DNA from 4 places in the Vibrio sp. 2130-1 genome. Region 1 is predicted to be linked to each of the others. Evidence: predicted binding sites of a transcription regulator. Region 1 holds the regulator's gene; each other region holds the start of a gene.
The links. Region 1 encodes PurR, which represses purine synthesis genes. Its sites were predicted from a motif close to TNANGNAAACGTTTNCNTNA; they were not measured.

Region 2: a site for PurR is predicted at 1,486-1,505, ahead of R7Q09_RS10875 (uracil-xanthine permease family protein). Genes of this name have one in related genera too.
Region 3: a site for PurR is predicted at 1,159-1,178, ahead of purL (phosphoribosylformylglycinamidine synthase). Genes of this name have one in related genera too.
Region 4: a site for PurR is predicted at 1,393-1,412, ahead of purT (formate-dependent phosphoribosylglycinamide formyltransferase). Genes of this name have one in related genera too.

Annotation. Positions count from the first base shown of each region.
Region 1 covers NZ_JAWOUT010000002.1:95,674-98,890, reverse strand. The annotation lists gene torD (molecular chaperone TorD) at 233-880, shown strand; gene purR (HTH-type transcriptional repressor PurR) at 1,349-2,353, shown strand; cyclic di-GMP riboswitch class I at 2,641-2,730, shown strand; gene R7Q09_RS03000 (TfoX/Sxy family DNA transformation protein) at 2,847-3,217, shown strand, end outside.
Region 2 covers NZ_JAWOUT010000006.1:129,707-132,923, forward strand. The annotation lists gene R7Q09_RS10875 (uracil-xanthine permease family protein) at 1-1,318, opposite strand, end outside; gene recG (ATP-dependent DNA helicase RecG) at 1,551-3,217, opposite strand, start outside.
Region 3 covers NZ_JAWOUT010000010.1:113,876-117,092, forward strand. The annotation lists gene mltF (membrane-bound lytic murein transglycosylase MltF) at 1-1,020, opposite strand, end outside; gene purL (phosphoribosylformylglycinamidine synthase) at 1,320-3,217, shown strand, end outside.
Region 4 covers NZ_JAWOUT010000002.1:363,160-366,376, reverse strand. The annotation lists gene R7Q09_RS04200 (LrgB family protein) at 1-17, shown strand, start outside; gene cdd (cytidine deaminase) at 447-1,334, shown strand; gene purT (formate-dependent phosphoribosylglycinamide formyltransferase) at 1,478-2,653, shown strand; gene R7Q09_RS04185 (thiopurine S-methyltransferase) at 2,726-3,217, opposite strand, start outside.

The sequences.
Region 1 (3,217 bases):
CGTATTCTATTCATAACTAGTAACATTTCTAGTCATAGATACATTAAAACGCAAGATTTAGCGTTTTTATTGATTCAAAACAAGCTTGCCCATTGCTATTAATAAACGGTCATTTTTGACCATAAAACATAACAATTATAGTTACTGCTATTCATTTTAATTGATTACACTTAGGGGATATCCCTAATTGACTTTGTGATGCATGACTTGAAGCATCATTCAGGAGCCCAAAATGCAAGAAGTGAAAGCTTTTAATGAAAAACGCGCTGAAATTTACTGGTGGTTTTCGAGCTTGTTCGCAAAAGAACTAACAGAGAAAGAATTGGAAGCCTATCACAGTGTTGAAATTCGCAGTTTTCTCGCAGGTTTAGGTGAAAATGAGTCGCTGAAACCAGCTGTTGATAGCCTAGTTGATGCATTGAATCGGTTACAAGATCGTGAAGATGCACAACTAGAGCTTGCAGCTGACTTTTGTGAACTGTTTTTGAAGACAGAAAAATACGGCGCTCTTCCTTACGCATCCATGTACATTGGTGAATCAGGTTTACTGAATGACAAGCCAGCTGAGGAAATGGAAAAGTTGATGGCTGAATTTGGCGTTCAAGTAGACGAAAAACTAAAGGAACCTGCGGATCACTTAGCCGTTGAGCTCGACTTTCTCGGGAACATGATTATCCGCTCAAACGAGCTTGAACAAGAAAAACACATGGAAGAAGCCTTCGTTAAACAAAACGACTTTATCCAGCAACAATTGATGTCTTGGTTACCTCAGTTTTCAGACAAATGTAAAAAATTCGACGAATTTGGATTTTACTCGAGTGTCGCGAAACTATTAGTTGCATTTTGTAAACTAGACAGCGCCTACCTTCTTGGTGAATAATTGCCGCCTATTTTTAGGGAGCCTGCCTATCGGGCTTCCTGTATGCCTGAAAGTGACCAATTGTAAGTAACTTGGGTATAATATTCGTTTGCCTTAACTTAGCGCAAAGACGCTTGGTTATTTAGCAGTCAAAATGTGACTTCAAATACACAAATCTCTTGCTGAAAACATTGCTAGTCAGTCCACATAGGGCTAAAATGTGAGCGCAAACGATTAAATATGATTTATATGTAAACCGCTGAAATATAGCGGTTTTTGTGTTTTCTTAACAGGTTGATGGCAATTTCTCATCAGATAGAAAAAAGATAAAATTCATCGACCGATGCTGCTACGCACCCTTTTGTCGCACTTGGATCAACCGCTGCCGAGACACTTAGCGCCAATTTTAGATTGCTAGGTGTGAAACCATTAGAGCATCAGGTACATCCAATACGACATATTTCAGTAGCTCGATACAGGACACCATTTATGGCCACGATAAAAGACGTTGCTCGCTTAGCCGGCGTTTCCACTACGACAGTTTCGCACGTTATCAATAAAACGCGTTTCGTTGCAGAAGCAACGCAAGAAAAAGTAATGAAAGCCGTTGACGAGCTGAATTACGCGCCAAGTGCCGTTGCACGCAGCCTAAAATGCAACTCAACTCGTACGATTGGCATGTTAGTAACTCAATCAACTAACCTATTTTTCTCAGAAGTGATTGATGGCGTTGAGAGCTACTGTTACCGCCAAGGCTATACTCTGATTTTATGTAACACAGGCGGGATTTACGAAAAACAACGCGATTACATTCGTATGCTGGCTGAAAAGCGCGTTGATGGCATCCTAGTGATGTGTTCTGACTTAACCGAAGAACTAAAAGAGATGCTTGACCGTCATGCGGACATTCCTAAAGTGGTCATGGATTGGGGCCCAGAGAGCTCACAAGCAGACAAGATCATGGATAACTCAGAAGAAGGTGGCTACATTGCAACCAAACATCTGATTGACAATGGTCATACGGATATCGCTTGTCTAAGCGGTCATTTTGAAAAGCTTGCTTGCCAAGAGCGCATTGCAGGTTTCCGTCGCGCAATGAGCGAAGCGAACCTAGCTGTAAATGAAGACTGGATCCTTGAAGGTAACTTTGAATGTGATACGGCCGTATTAGTTGCAGATAAAATTACCGCAATGGACAAGCGCCCGACGGCGGTATTCTGTTTTAACGACACAATGGCTCTAGGCGTAATGAGCCGCTTGCAACAAAACGGGATCAAAATTCCTGAAGATATTTCAGTGATCGGCTACGACAACATCGAGCTTGCAGAATACTTCTCTCCACCGCTAACGACTATCCACCAGCCTAAACGTCGTGTTGGTAAAAATGCATTCGAAATTCTACTTGAGCGTATCAAAGATAAAGAACACGAAAAACGAATTTTCGAAATGCAACCTGAGCTTGTAATTCGAAATACTGTGAAAAAAATGAACTAAATTTCACTGTATTTAACCGTGTTAAATAAGCGCTCTACAGGGGCGCTTATTTTTTTGGAAAAATTAAGCAATCTCTAATACTTCACCCCGCTCTAATAACAATTGACTAACGTTAACTCCCTGTTTTATATAAATGTAATATATATTAAGAACTCCTTTTCAAAGGCCAATTTGCACCTTTCCATATGCAAAATAGAGCATTCAATCTATCATTTTTATTGAACTAAAATCACACTTTTAACGCTAAACCGTGATGTTAATTCAATATAAGAAGTATGCTCATTGTGTCACGCACAGGGCAAACCATTCGAAAGAGTGGGACGCAAAGCCTCCGGCCTGAACCATATTACGATATGGAAGGTAGCGGGGTTACCGATGGCAAGTGTGTAAGCAATGACTTTACTCTGTAATGACATTGTTTTTACGCATGTTTGCTACTCTCTCGGACCTGACTTTTGGTGGCGTAATATTAATTACACCGAGATAACAAAACATGGATAAACCGATACTCAAAGACTCTATGAAGCTATTTGAGGCACTTGGTAATATCAAGTCGCGCTCAATGTTTGGTGGCTTCGGACTATTCGCTGATGAAACAATGTTTGCACTAGTGGTAAACAATCAGCTTCATATCAGAGCAGACCAAAAAACTTCATCTGACTTCGAGCAACAAGGGCTAAAGCCTTACGTTTATAAAAAACGTGGCTTCCCAGTCGTTACAAAGTACTACGCTATTTCCAGCGATTTATGGGAATCAAGCGAACGCTTAATCGAAGTAGCGAATCAATCATTGAAAAAGGCAAAGCTTGAGAAAGAACAGCAAGCAAGTACAAAGCCTAACCGTTTGAAAGATTTGCCTAACTT
Region 2 (3,217 bases), on a different contig from region 1:
TGATCGCAGTGATGCCACCTGCTGCAACACCAGTTGAGAAAATACTCTTAATAAATTCTGGCATAAATTGCAGGATCTCTGGTTTTTGTGCGATACCAAGTCCCATTGAGAAGGATAAGGCCATGATCAGAATTGCGCGGCGATCGAGCTCAACACGAGAGATAATACGCACACCAGCGGCAGCAATCGTACCAAACATGACAATCGTTGCGCCGCCAAGTACTGGCTCAGGAATCAGCTGAACAAAGCTAGCGACGCCAGGAAACAAGCCAAGAATCACTAACATGCCTGAAATAAAGTAACCCACGTAGCGGCTCGCGACTCCTGTTAGCATGATGATGCCGTTATTCTGGCTAAACGTTGAGTTCGGGAAGCTGTTGAAAACGGCTGCGATTGCAGAGTTTAAGCCGTCTGCTAACACACCGCCCTTAATGCGTTTCATGTACACTGGGCCTTTTACTGGCTCACCAGACACTTCAGATGTTGCGGTAATATCACCGATGGCCTCTAGTGCGGTAATAAAGAAAATCAGTACCAGCGGAATGAACAGAGACCAGTCAAACGATAAGCCATATTGCATTGGTACGGGCAGTGCTACGATCTCGGTTGCGCCTAGCTGAGAAGTATCTACCATCCCCATAAAATACGCCATGATGTAGCCCACTAGCATCGCAATCACGATTGAAGCCACACGGATGTATGGGTTTTTCGAGCGGTTTAAAATCACAATTAATCCAAGTACCGTCCCAGCCAGAGCAAGTTTGTCTAAGCTGCCGAAGGTTCCTTCATTTAATGCTGCGTAGCCACCGCCCATTGATACTAAGCCGACTTGAATCAGTGTGAGACCGATAAGAGTGACGACGATGCCTGAAACAAGCGGAGTGATGATTCGGCGGGCATGCTCCAACACGCGAGATAGAAAAATTTCTGCAAATGATGCGACTAAAATCGTACCAAAAATGGCAGCCATCATGGTGCTGATGTCTGCTCCACCGGCTTTCAGCGATAGGCCTGCACCAATAATAGGACCTAAAAAGTTAAAGCTGGTGCCTTGAACAGAGAGCAAACCAGAGCCAATTGGGCCAACGGTGCGAATTTGAATAAACGAAGACACGCCTGACGCAAACAAAGACATGCTGATGATGGTATTCGTTTGGTCTGCTGGTACACCCAAAGACTGACAGATGATCAGTGACGGAGTGATAACCGCGACGAACATCGCCAATAAGTGCTGAAGTGCGGCAAAAATGGTTTGAGGCAAAGGTGGTCGTTCGTTGAGTTGATAGACCAGTTCCGAAGATCGGTTTGAAGTTGTCATTGTTTGTCTCGCTAGTCGCAATATTTCCCTAGTTCTCGCTGAATGGGAGAGCAGGGTGGAGTTGACGTCGTTACCTGTGATTGCTGTTAATCAGAGTCAACTCAGGTTGGTGGAGTGTGATCTAACACACTTAAAAATTTGTGCGCGATTATAGAGAGATTTACTCAAAAAGCAAACGTTTGCTTTGTTTTTGGCGTATTAAAAAACGAGCCATTTGGCTCGCTTTCAATCATTACGCTTTGGAGTAAATATCCCGCTCACCCAACCAGCGATCGATAATCGCTGTTGCGTTAGTCGGGTAATTGTCATGAATATGACGCGCAATACGCTGAACTTCGGGAATCAGGCGTTGATCTCGAACTAAGTCTGCGATTTTGAAATCAGCAAGACCTGTCTGCTTTGTACCCAATAGTTCTCCAGGGCCACGAATTTCTAGGTCTTTCTGCGCAATGACGAAGCCATCGTTACTTTCACGTAGTACTCCGAGACGTTTTTGCGCGGTTTTTGACAGCGGAGAGTGGTACAGCAGCACACAATGGCTAGCAACGGAACCTCGGCCCACGCGACCTCTTAACTGGTGTAATTGTGCCAAACCAAGACGTTCAGGGTTTTCTATGATCATCAAGCTAGAGTTTGGCACATCCACACCAACTTCAATCACTGTCGTTGCGACCAGCAAATGCAGTTTATTGTCTTTGAAATCTTGCATCACCGCTTGTTTCTCTGCCGGCTTCATTCGTCCGTGCACTAGACCAATTTTTACGTCCGGCAGTTTACGTTGAAGCTCTTCTGCGGTATCTGCCGCGGCTTGCGCTTCTAATACTTCCGACTCATCAATCAGGGTACACACCCAATATGCCTGCTTGCCTTCGTTTAAGCAGGCATTTCGGACACGCTCGACGATGTCGTCACGTTTTGTATCAGGAATGGCAACGGTTTGAATCGGCGTTCGACCCGGTGGTAGCTCGTCAATCACGGAAGTTTCCAGATCGGCGTAAGCGGTCATCGCTAAGGTGCGAGGAATAGGCGTCGCCGTCATGATCAACTGATGTGGGTAGGCGCCTTGTTTTGCGCCTTTTTCACGCAATTCTAATCGCTGATGGACACCGAAGCGGTGTTGTTCATCAATGATGACCAAAGCAAGGTGATGAAATTCAACGTGCTCTTGGAATAGCGCGTGAGTACCCACTACCATTTGCGCTTCACCACTGGCAATACGAGCCAGCTCGGCTTCCTTTGCCTTACCTTTGAGTTTGCCCGCTAACCAACCGACTTGAATGCCCATGGTTTCAAACCAGTTTGCGAAGTTGATAGCGTGTTGCTCGGCCAATAGTTCGGTTGGCGCCATGAGTGCCACCTGATGGCCATGCTCAATGGCTCTAACAGCGGCCAAAGCGGCAACCAACGTTTTCCCCGAACCAACATCGCCTTGCACTAATCGCATCATTGGGTGCGGTTTTTCTAGATCGGCTTCAATCTCTTGTACGACTCGGGTTTGAGCGTTTGTAGGAGAGAAAGGCAGTTGGGCTAAAAGCTGCGTTTTTAGTTTATTACAAGGACCGAGAGGTAGCGCTGAATCCTTCTGACCTTTGCTACGCACCGCTAGCATCGATAAGTTTTGTGCGAGCAATTCTTCCATGATCAAGCGGATTTGGGCAGGATGTTTGCCTTCGTCAAACTCATCTAAATTAATGGTTGGTGGTGGGCGATGAATGGTGTGCAGCGCTTGCGACATCGTGATTTGATGGTCATACAACCCCGCTGGAAGTAATTCCTGCACTGCGGTTTTATCAAGCAGGGCTAAAGCTTGTTCGGTAAGGTTGCGTAATGTGATTTGGCGTAAACCATCGGTGGTGGGATAAACAGGGGTTAAGCTCTGTTCTACATCGGGCTTTTGCT
Region 3 (3,217 bases), on a different contig from region 1:
TGTTGGCGATTTTGCCGCTGGCTTCCAGTGTGATTCTTGATACGCCAATGCTGCAATTAAGCGCCAGTCGAACTCTTCGCTGTACTTTTGGAATAAAGGTGCCCACTTAGGCAATTTGTCATCCAGAGCTCGAATGAATGCGCGAGTATCAACGTAGTCAAATGCTTCAATATGACCAATGTACTTCTCTTCGAGAGTGGACAGTTCTCCTGATTGTTTAATGTTACCGAAAAACTCTATCAGCATCGCATACAAACTTTCGTCCTCAGAGCGTCGAGTAAACCACGATACTGGTTGATCTTCTGTAAGTTCAAACGCGAGCGCAAGGTCGGGATAAAGGCGCTGAGCTAGGGAAAGTTCCACCGAATCAGTCACAGTAAAACGTAACTCACCCGTCGATACGTATTTGAGTAAGTCTCTCGTGTCAGCATCACCAACAATTTCAAACTGAAGTTCTGGATACTGCTTCTTTAACGCTGTTAGGGTCGGAACATATTGCGATTGTTCAACGATCTTTAATGTTTGAGCGCCTGCATTTGTATCTTCGTCGGACTCGTCGTCTTTCGAGGCTTGGTATTCAATGAGTTGTTCGATATCTCGTGGTCGAAGTTGCCCTTTTTTATATACCACTTGTTGGCTTACATAATAATAGGCCGGGCCTGGTCTAAATCGTTTGACTGCTTGTGACGTTTGATTTAAACCCGTAGCGATGATATCGATATCTCCTTTCTTAAGAGCAGGAAAAAGCTCAGCCTGGCGAAAGGCTGGTTTAATCTCGAGTTTGACGCCGAGCTGCTCCGCAAACTGACGCGCCAATTCGTAATCCAACCCTGCGGGACCATCGGGACCTATGTAGTAGGAAAGCTGATTGTTTAGCGTGCCAACACGAAGCACACCACGTTCTTGAATTTTTTCAAATTCACTTTTGGGCTCCGACTCAATCTGGCAAGCTGAGAGCAAAAGAACAGAAACTAAAATTAGAGCACTGCGCTTGAGCCGGTTGAAGTGACTTATTTGCATTAATAGGTACATCTTGGAAAATTTCTATTTGCCTTTATATCAAAGCGAGCTCATGGGGCAAAGTGAATCACACACTTATAACGTGACATTGTGTGTTTTATCGACATTTTAGTTGTAATTCAAATTTGACAAAAAAAATGACGCAAACGGTTGCTTTTGGTGTTACATCACAAAAACAATTACTATATAATGCGCTCGCAATGACGAGGTGGAATCGGCATAGGTTCGACAGGGCTTATTTTAAGTGTCTGAATTTATTCCAATATCACCTTAATCAATTGCATAAGAGACCTAAGCACATGAGAATTTTGCGTGGCTCCCCAGCTCTTTCTGAGTTTCGTGTTAATAAACTACTGGAACTTTGTCGTGAACAAGATCTGCCTGTAACTGGCATTTATGCCGAGTTTATGCACTTTGCCGATCTAAAGTCAGACCTTGATGACCAAGAGTTAGAAAAACTTGAAAAGTTACTAACTTACGGCCCAACCATCGAAGAGCATGAGCCTGAAGGTCTTCTACTTCTTGTCACGCCTCGTCCTGGCACTATCTCGCCTTGGTCTTCTAAATCTACCGATATCGCTGTTAACTGTGGTCTGGATAAAGTGAAACGTCTAGAGCGTGGTACGGCTTATTATGTCGAGTCTTCAGTTGTTCTATCAGAAGCTCAAGCTGACGCTGTTAAAGCGTTAATTCACGACCGCATGATGGAAACAGTATTCACAGAATTTGAAGCCGCATCAGCATTATTTACTGTTGCAGAGCCTAAGCCTGTCGCACATGTTGATATCTTAGCTGGCGGTCGTCTTGCGCTTGAAGAGGCAAACGTTTCCCTTGGCTTGGCACTCGCAGAAGATGAAATTGATTACTTGGTAGAGAACTTTACTAAGCTTGGGCGTAACCCAAACGACATTGAATTGATGATGTTTGCTCAGGCGAACTCAGAGCATTGTCGCCACAAAATTTTTAACGCAGATTGGACAATCGACGGGGTAGATCAACCTAAGTCTTTGTTCAAAATGATCAAAAACACTTTTGAAACGACACCTGACTATGTGCTGTCTGCATACAAAGACAACGCAGCCGTTATGACAGGTTCTAAAGCGGGGCGTTTCTTCCCTGACCCTAAATCTCGTCAATACACGTACCACCATGAAGATACGCACATCTTGATGAAGGTAGAAACGCACAACCACCCAACGGCAATCTCTCCGTGGCCGGGCGCATCGACTGGCTCAGGCGGTGAAATCCGTGACGAAGGCGCGACGGGTATCGGCGGTAAGCCAAAAGCGGGTCTGGTTGGTTTTACAACCTCTAACTTACGTATTCCTGGTTTTGAACAGCCATGGGAAACCGACTTCGGCAAGCCGGGTCGTATTGTGAATGCGTTAGACATCATGCTTGAAGGCCCTCTAGGCGGCGCGGCATTCAACAACGAATTTGGTCGTCCAAATCTATTGGGTTACTTCCGTACTTACGAAGAAAAAGTCACTTCTCATGCGGGTGAAGAAATTCGTGGTTACCACAAACCAATCATGATTGCTGGTGGAATGGGTAACATCCGCGATGAACACGTACAGAAGAAAGAGATCCCTGTGGGTGCGAGCCTAATCGTACTTGGTGGTCCGGCAATGAACATCGGTCTTGGTGGTGGTGCGGCATCTTCCATGGCATCTGGTCAGTCAGCAGAAGATCTGGACTTCGCTTCAGTACAGCGTGAAAACCCAGAGATGGAACGTCGCTGTCAGGAAGTGATCGACCGTTGTTGGCAGTTAGGCGACGACAACCCAATCGCATTTATCCACGATGTGGGTGCAGGCGGTATCTCTAACGCATTGCCTGAACTTGTCGACGACGGTGAGCGTGGCGGTAAGTTCCAATTACGCGATGTACCAAACGATGAGCCGGGCATGAGCCCGCTGGAAATCTGGTGTAACGAATCACAGGAACGTTACGTTCTAGCGGTAGCGCCAGAAAACATGGAAGCATTCGACGCCATCTGTAAGCGTGAACGCGCACCGTATGCAGTGGTGGGTGTGGCGACAGAAGAGCGTCATCTAACGCTAGAAGATTCTCACTTCGACAATACGCCAATCGATATGCCAATGGATATCCTGCTTGGTAAGCCACCGAAGATGCACCGTGACGCAACCACACTAAAAGTGGAAAGCCCTGCCATTGTTCGTGATGGTATTGAGCT
Region 4 (3,217 bases), 270 kb from region 1:
TCTGGCTATATCAATAGTTAAGCGCTCTCGGTCTGCCCTCCTTCCGGCAGGCCGTAGCCTTTCCGCTTCTTCCTTACCCTTTTCAAAACCCTATCTTATCTATCAACCTCACCCAGTAATACCGTGAAGGGACTTGATCGAGATATACATTCATAGCGTTAGCATTCTAGGTTCTACCACTCGCTCTAGATTACGTAGGTATAAAGTAGCATAGCGGTAAAGTCGCGTGGGTAACATACTCCTGCTCCTTGGTCATATGAACATATACTGATATGGTTAATTGTGAGACGGAGATAACGCTTCACACCTGTGCAATCGAATACATGTGTGAGCTCACTCTAATTATGTAACAGAATTATCAATTGCATTATTTATCGTGATCTAACGCACGGAACATTTCTATCTTTCACATAGAATAACTGTCCATGCAATAACAAGGATTCAACATGAAAAGTCGCATTGAACAGGCGCTAGCAGGCGCTCCAGAAGCACTTTCCAAACAACTTGCTCCTATCATCCAAGCTGATGATTTTGATGCTACGCTTTCAGTTCAACAATTTGAGCAGTTGCTTTCAGCTACCGGTCTATCAGACAAAGAGCTTCGTGTTGCGCTACTTCCTTTTGCCGCAGCGTACTCCTATGCTCCCCTTTCTGACTTTTATGTCGGCGCTATCGTTCGTGGCCTTTCAGGTCGCCTTTACTTCGGTGCCAACATGGAATTCTTTGGTGTACAGTTGGGTCAAACGGTTCACGCAGAGCAGTCTGCGATTAGCCATGCTTGGATGAAAGGCGAACGTGGTGTTAAAGATATCACTATCAACTTCAGCCCATGTGGTCACTGCCGCCAGTTCATGAATGAGTTATCTACCGCAAACGAGCTTAAAATCCAGCTCCCGGAACGCGAAGAAAAGTCACTTCATGAATACCTGCCTGAAGCCTTTGGACCAAACGATCTCGGTATCGAGTCCGGCTTAATGGCAGAAGTTCAACACCAGTTCTCATGTGATGATGAAGACGCACTCATCCAAAGTGCAGTTGAAGCGATGAACATGAGCCACTCTCCATACACCAACAACTTGAGTGGTTTAGCATTAGAGATGACTAGCGGCCGTGTATTCCAAGGTGCTTATGCAGAAAATGCAGCGTTTAATCCTAGCTTGCCACCGCTACAAGTTGCGCTAATCCAAGTTTTACTTGCGGGTGAAACCTTTGACAGCATCAAAGCCGCTGCATTGGTAGAAAACTCTGAAGGTAAGATCAGTCACTTAGCCGATACGCAATCAACGTTGGAAGCGTTGAATCCAGATATTCCGCTTAGTTTTGTCAACGTATAAACGACAAATTCAACAAAGAGCTCTACAACATGTAGAGCTTTTTTATTACCTAAAAACCAAAAGCAAACGTTTGCTTTGTCATAAAACTTCAGTATGATCTCCTGCAATTTCTGTCTCATCACTCTATTTTGTAAGGGAACACTATGTTTGGCACTGCAACTAGCGCAAATGCTACCCGTGTATTACTTTTAGGCTCTGGCGAACTCGGTAAAGAAGTCGCCATTGAATGCCAGAGACTTGGTTTAGAAGTGATTGCTTGTGATCGCTATGCCAATGCTCCAGCGATGCAAGTCGCTCACCGTAGTTATGTTATCGACATGTTAGATGGGAACGCCTTAGAAGAAGTTATTACGAAGGAACAACCTACTTACGTCGTACCAGAAATTGAAGCCATCGCAACCGGCAAACTGGTAGAGCTTGAAGAGAAAGGACTGAATGTTGTTCCAACCGCTAAGGCAACCAGGCTAACAATGAATCGTGAAGGTATCCGACGTTTGGCAGCAGAAGAACTGGAATTGACGACTTCACCTTATCGTTTTGCAGATAACTTTGAAGACTTCAAAGCCGCGGTTGAGCATGTGGGTATTCCGTGCGTGGTGAAGCCTGTGATGAGCTCTTCAGGTAAAGGGCAAAGTGTTATCAAGACCGAAGACGACGTTACAAAAGCATGGGATTACGCTCAGGAAGGCGGGCGTACGGGTGCAGGTCGCGTTATCGTGGAAGGTTTTATCGACTTCGATTACGAAATCACTTTATTGACCATCAGAGCCGTTGACGGTGTGCATTTCTGTGCTCCAATTGGTCATCGTCAGGAAGATGGCGACTACCGCGAATCATGGCAACCGCAAACTATGTCAGAAAACGCAGTAAAAGCAGCTGAATACACGGCTGAGAAAGTGGTAAACGCGCTCGGTGGCTACGGCATCTTTGGTGTAGAGCTATTTGTTAAAGGCGATAAAGTCATTTTCAATGAGGTCTCTCCTCGCCCTCACGATACGGGTATGGTTACAATGATTTCACAGGAAATGTCTGAGTTTGCTCTCCACGTGCGCGCGTTTACCGGAATGCCAATTAATAATATTGTGCAATATGGCCCATCTGCGTCTGCTGTTATTCTTGGACAAGGGACTTCCACAAACATTCGCTTTGAAAACCTAAGCAAAGCTTTAGCTCAACCTCAAACACAAGTTCGTCTATTCGGTAAGCCAGAAATCGATGGTCGCCGCCGTTTAGGTGTTGTCCTTACGCGACGAAAAACCACCGAAGAAGCCGTTCAAGATGCTGTTGAAAGTGCTTCAAAAGTGAATATCATTTATTAAATACGAACCACTCATACAAAAATAGCGCAGCTCAAATTGCTGCGCTATTTCGTGTTCCAAACCGAAGAGAGCCTATTCACTCTCGATTAAGTACACTTCTTCAGAGAAGCGACTTAAGCCTTTTTTCGCAATTTTAGGATGATTCTCGTCAGCTTCATCTACGTTCAAACAAGTAACTTTGTAACCTGAAAATAACTGCTCTATCTCTTCGACCGGCACGCTAAATGGAGGCCCCGCCATCTCTTCTTGAGGATAGTTGAGTGTGACAAGCAAAATACGACCGCCTGGGTTCAGCAGTTGCTTGAGACGCTCTACATACTCCTCTCGCATATCTTGCGGTAAAGCAACCAACGCGGCGCGATCATAAATGATATCGGCTTGAGATACTGGTGCAGTGAAAAAGTCCCCAGTATAAATAGAGAGCTCATCAAATTGATAAAGCTCGTGCATGCCATTAAGAGGCGTTACCGTTGGCGTGTAAAAATGTTCAGCAAAAAAGGCACGCACAGCAATATGGCTTAGCTCAACACCTTCAACCGAATCATGCTTCATCGCTAGCCAAAT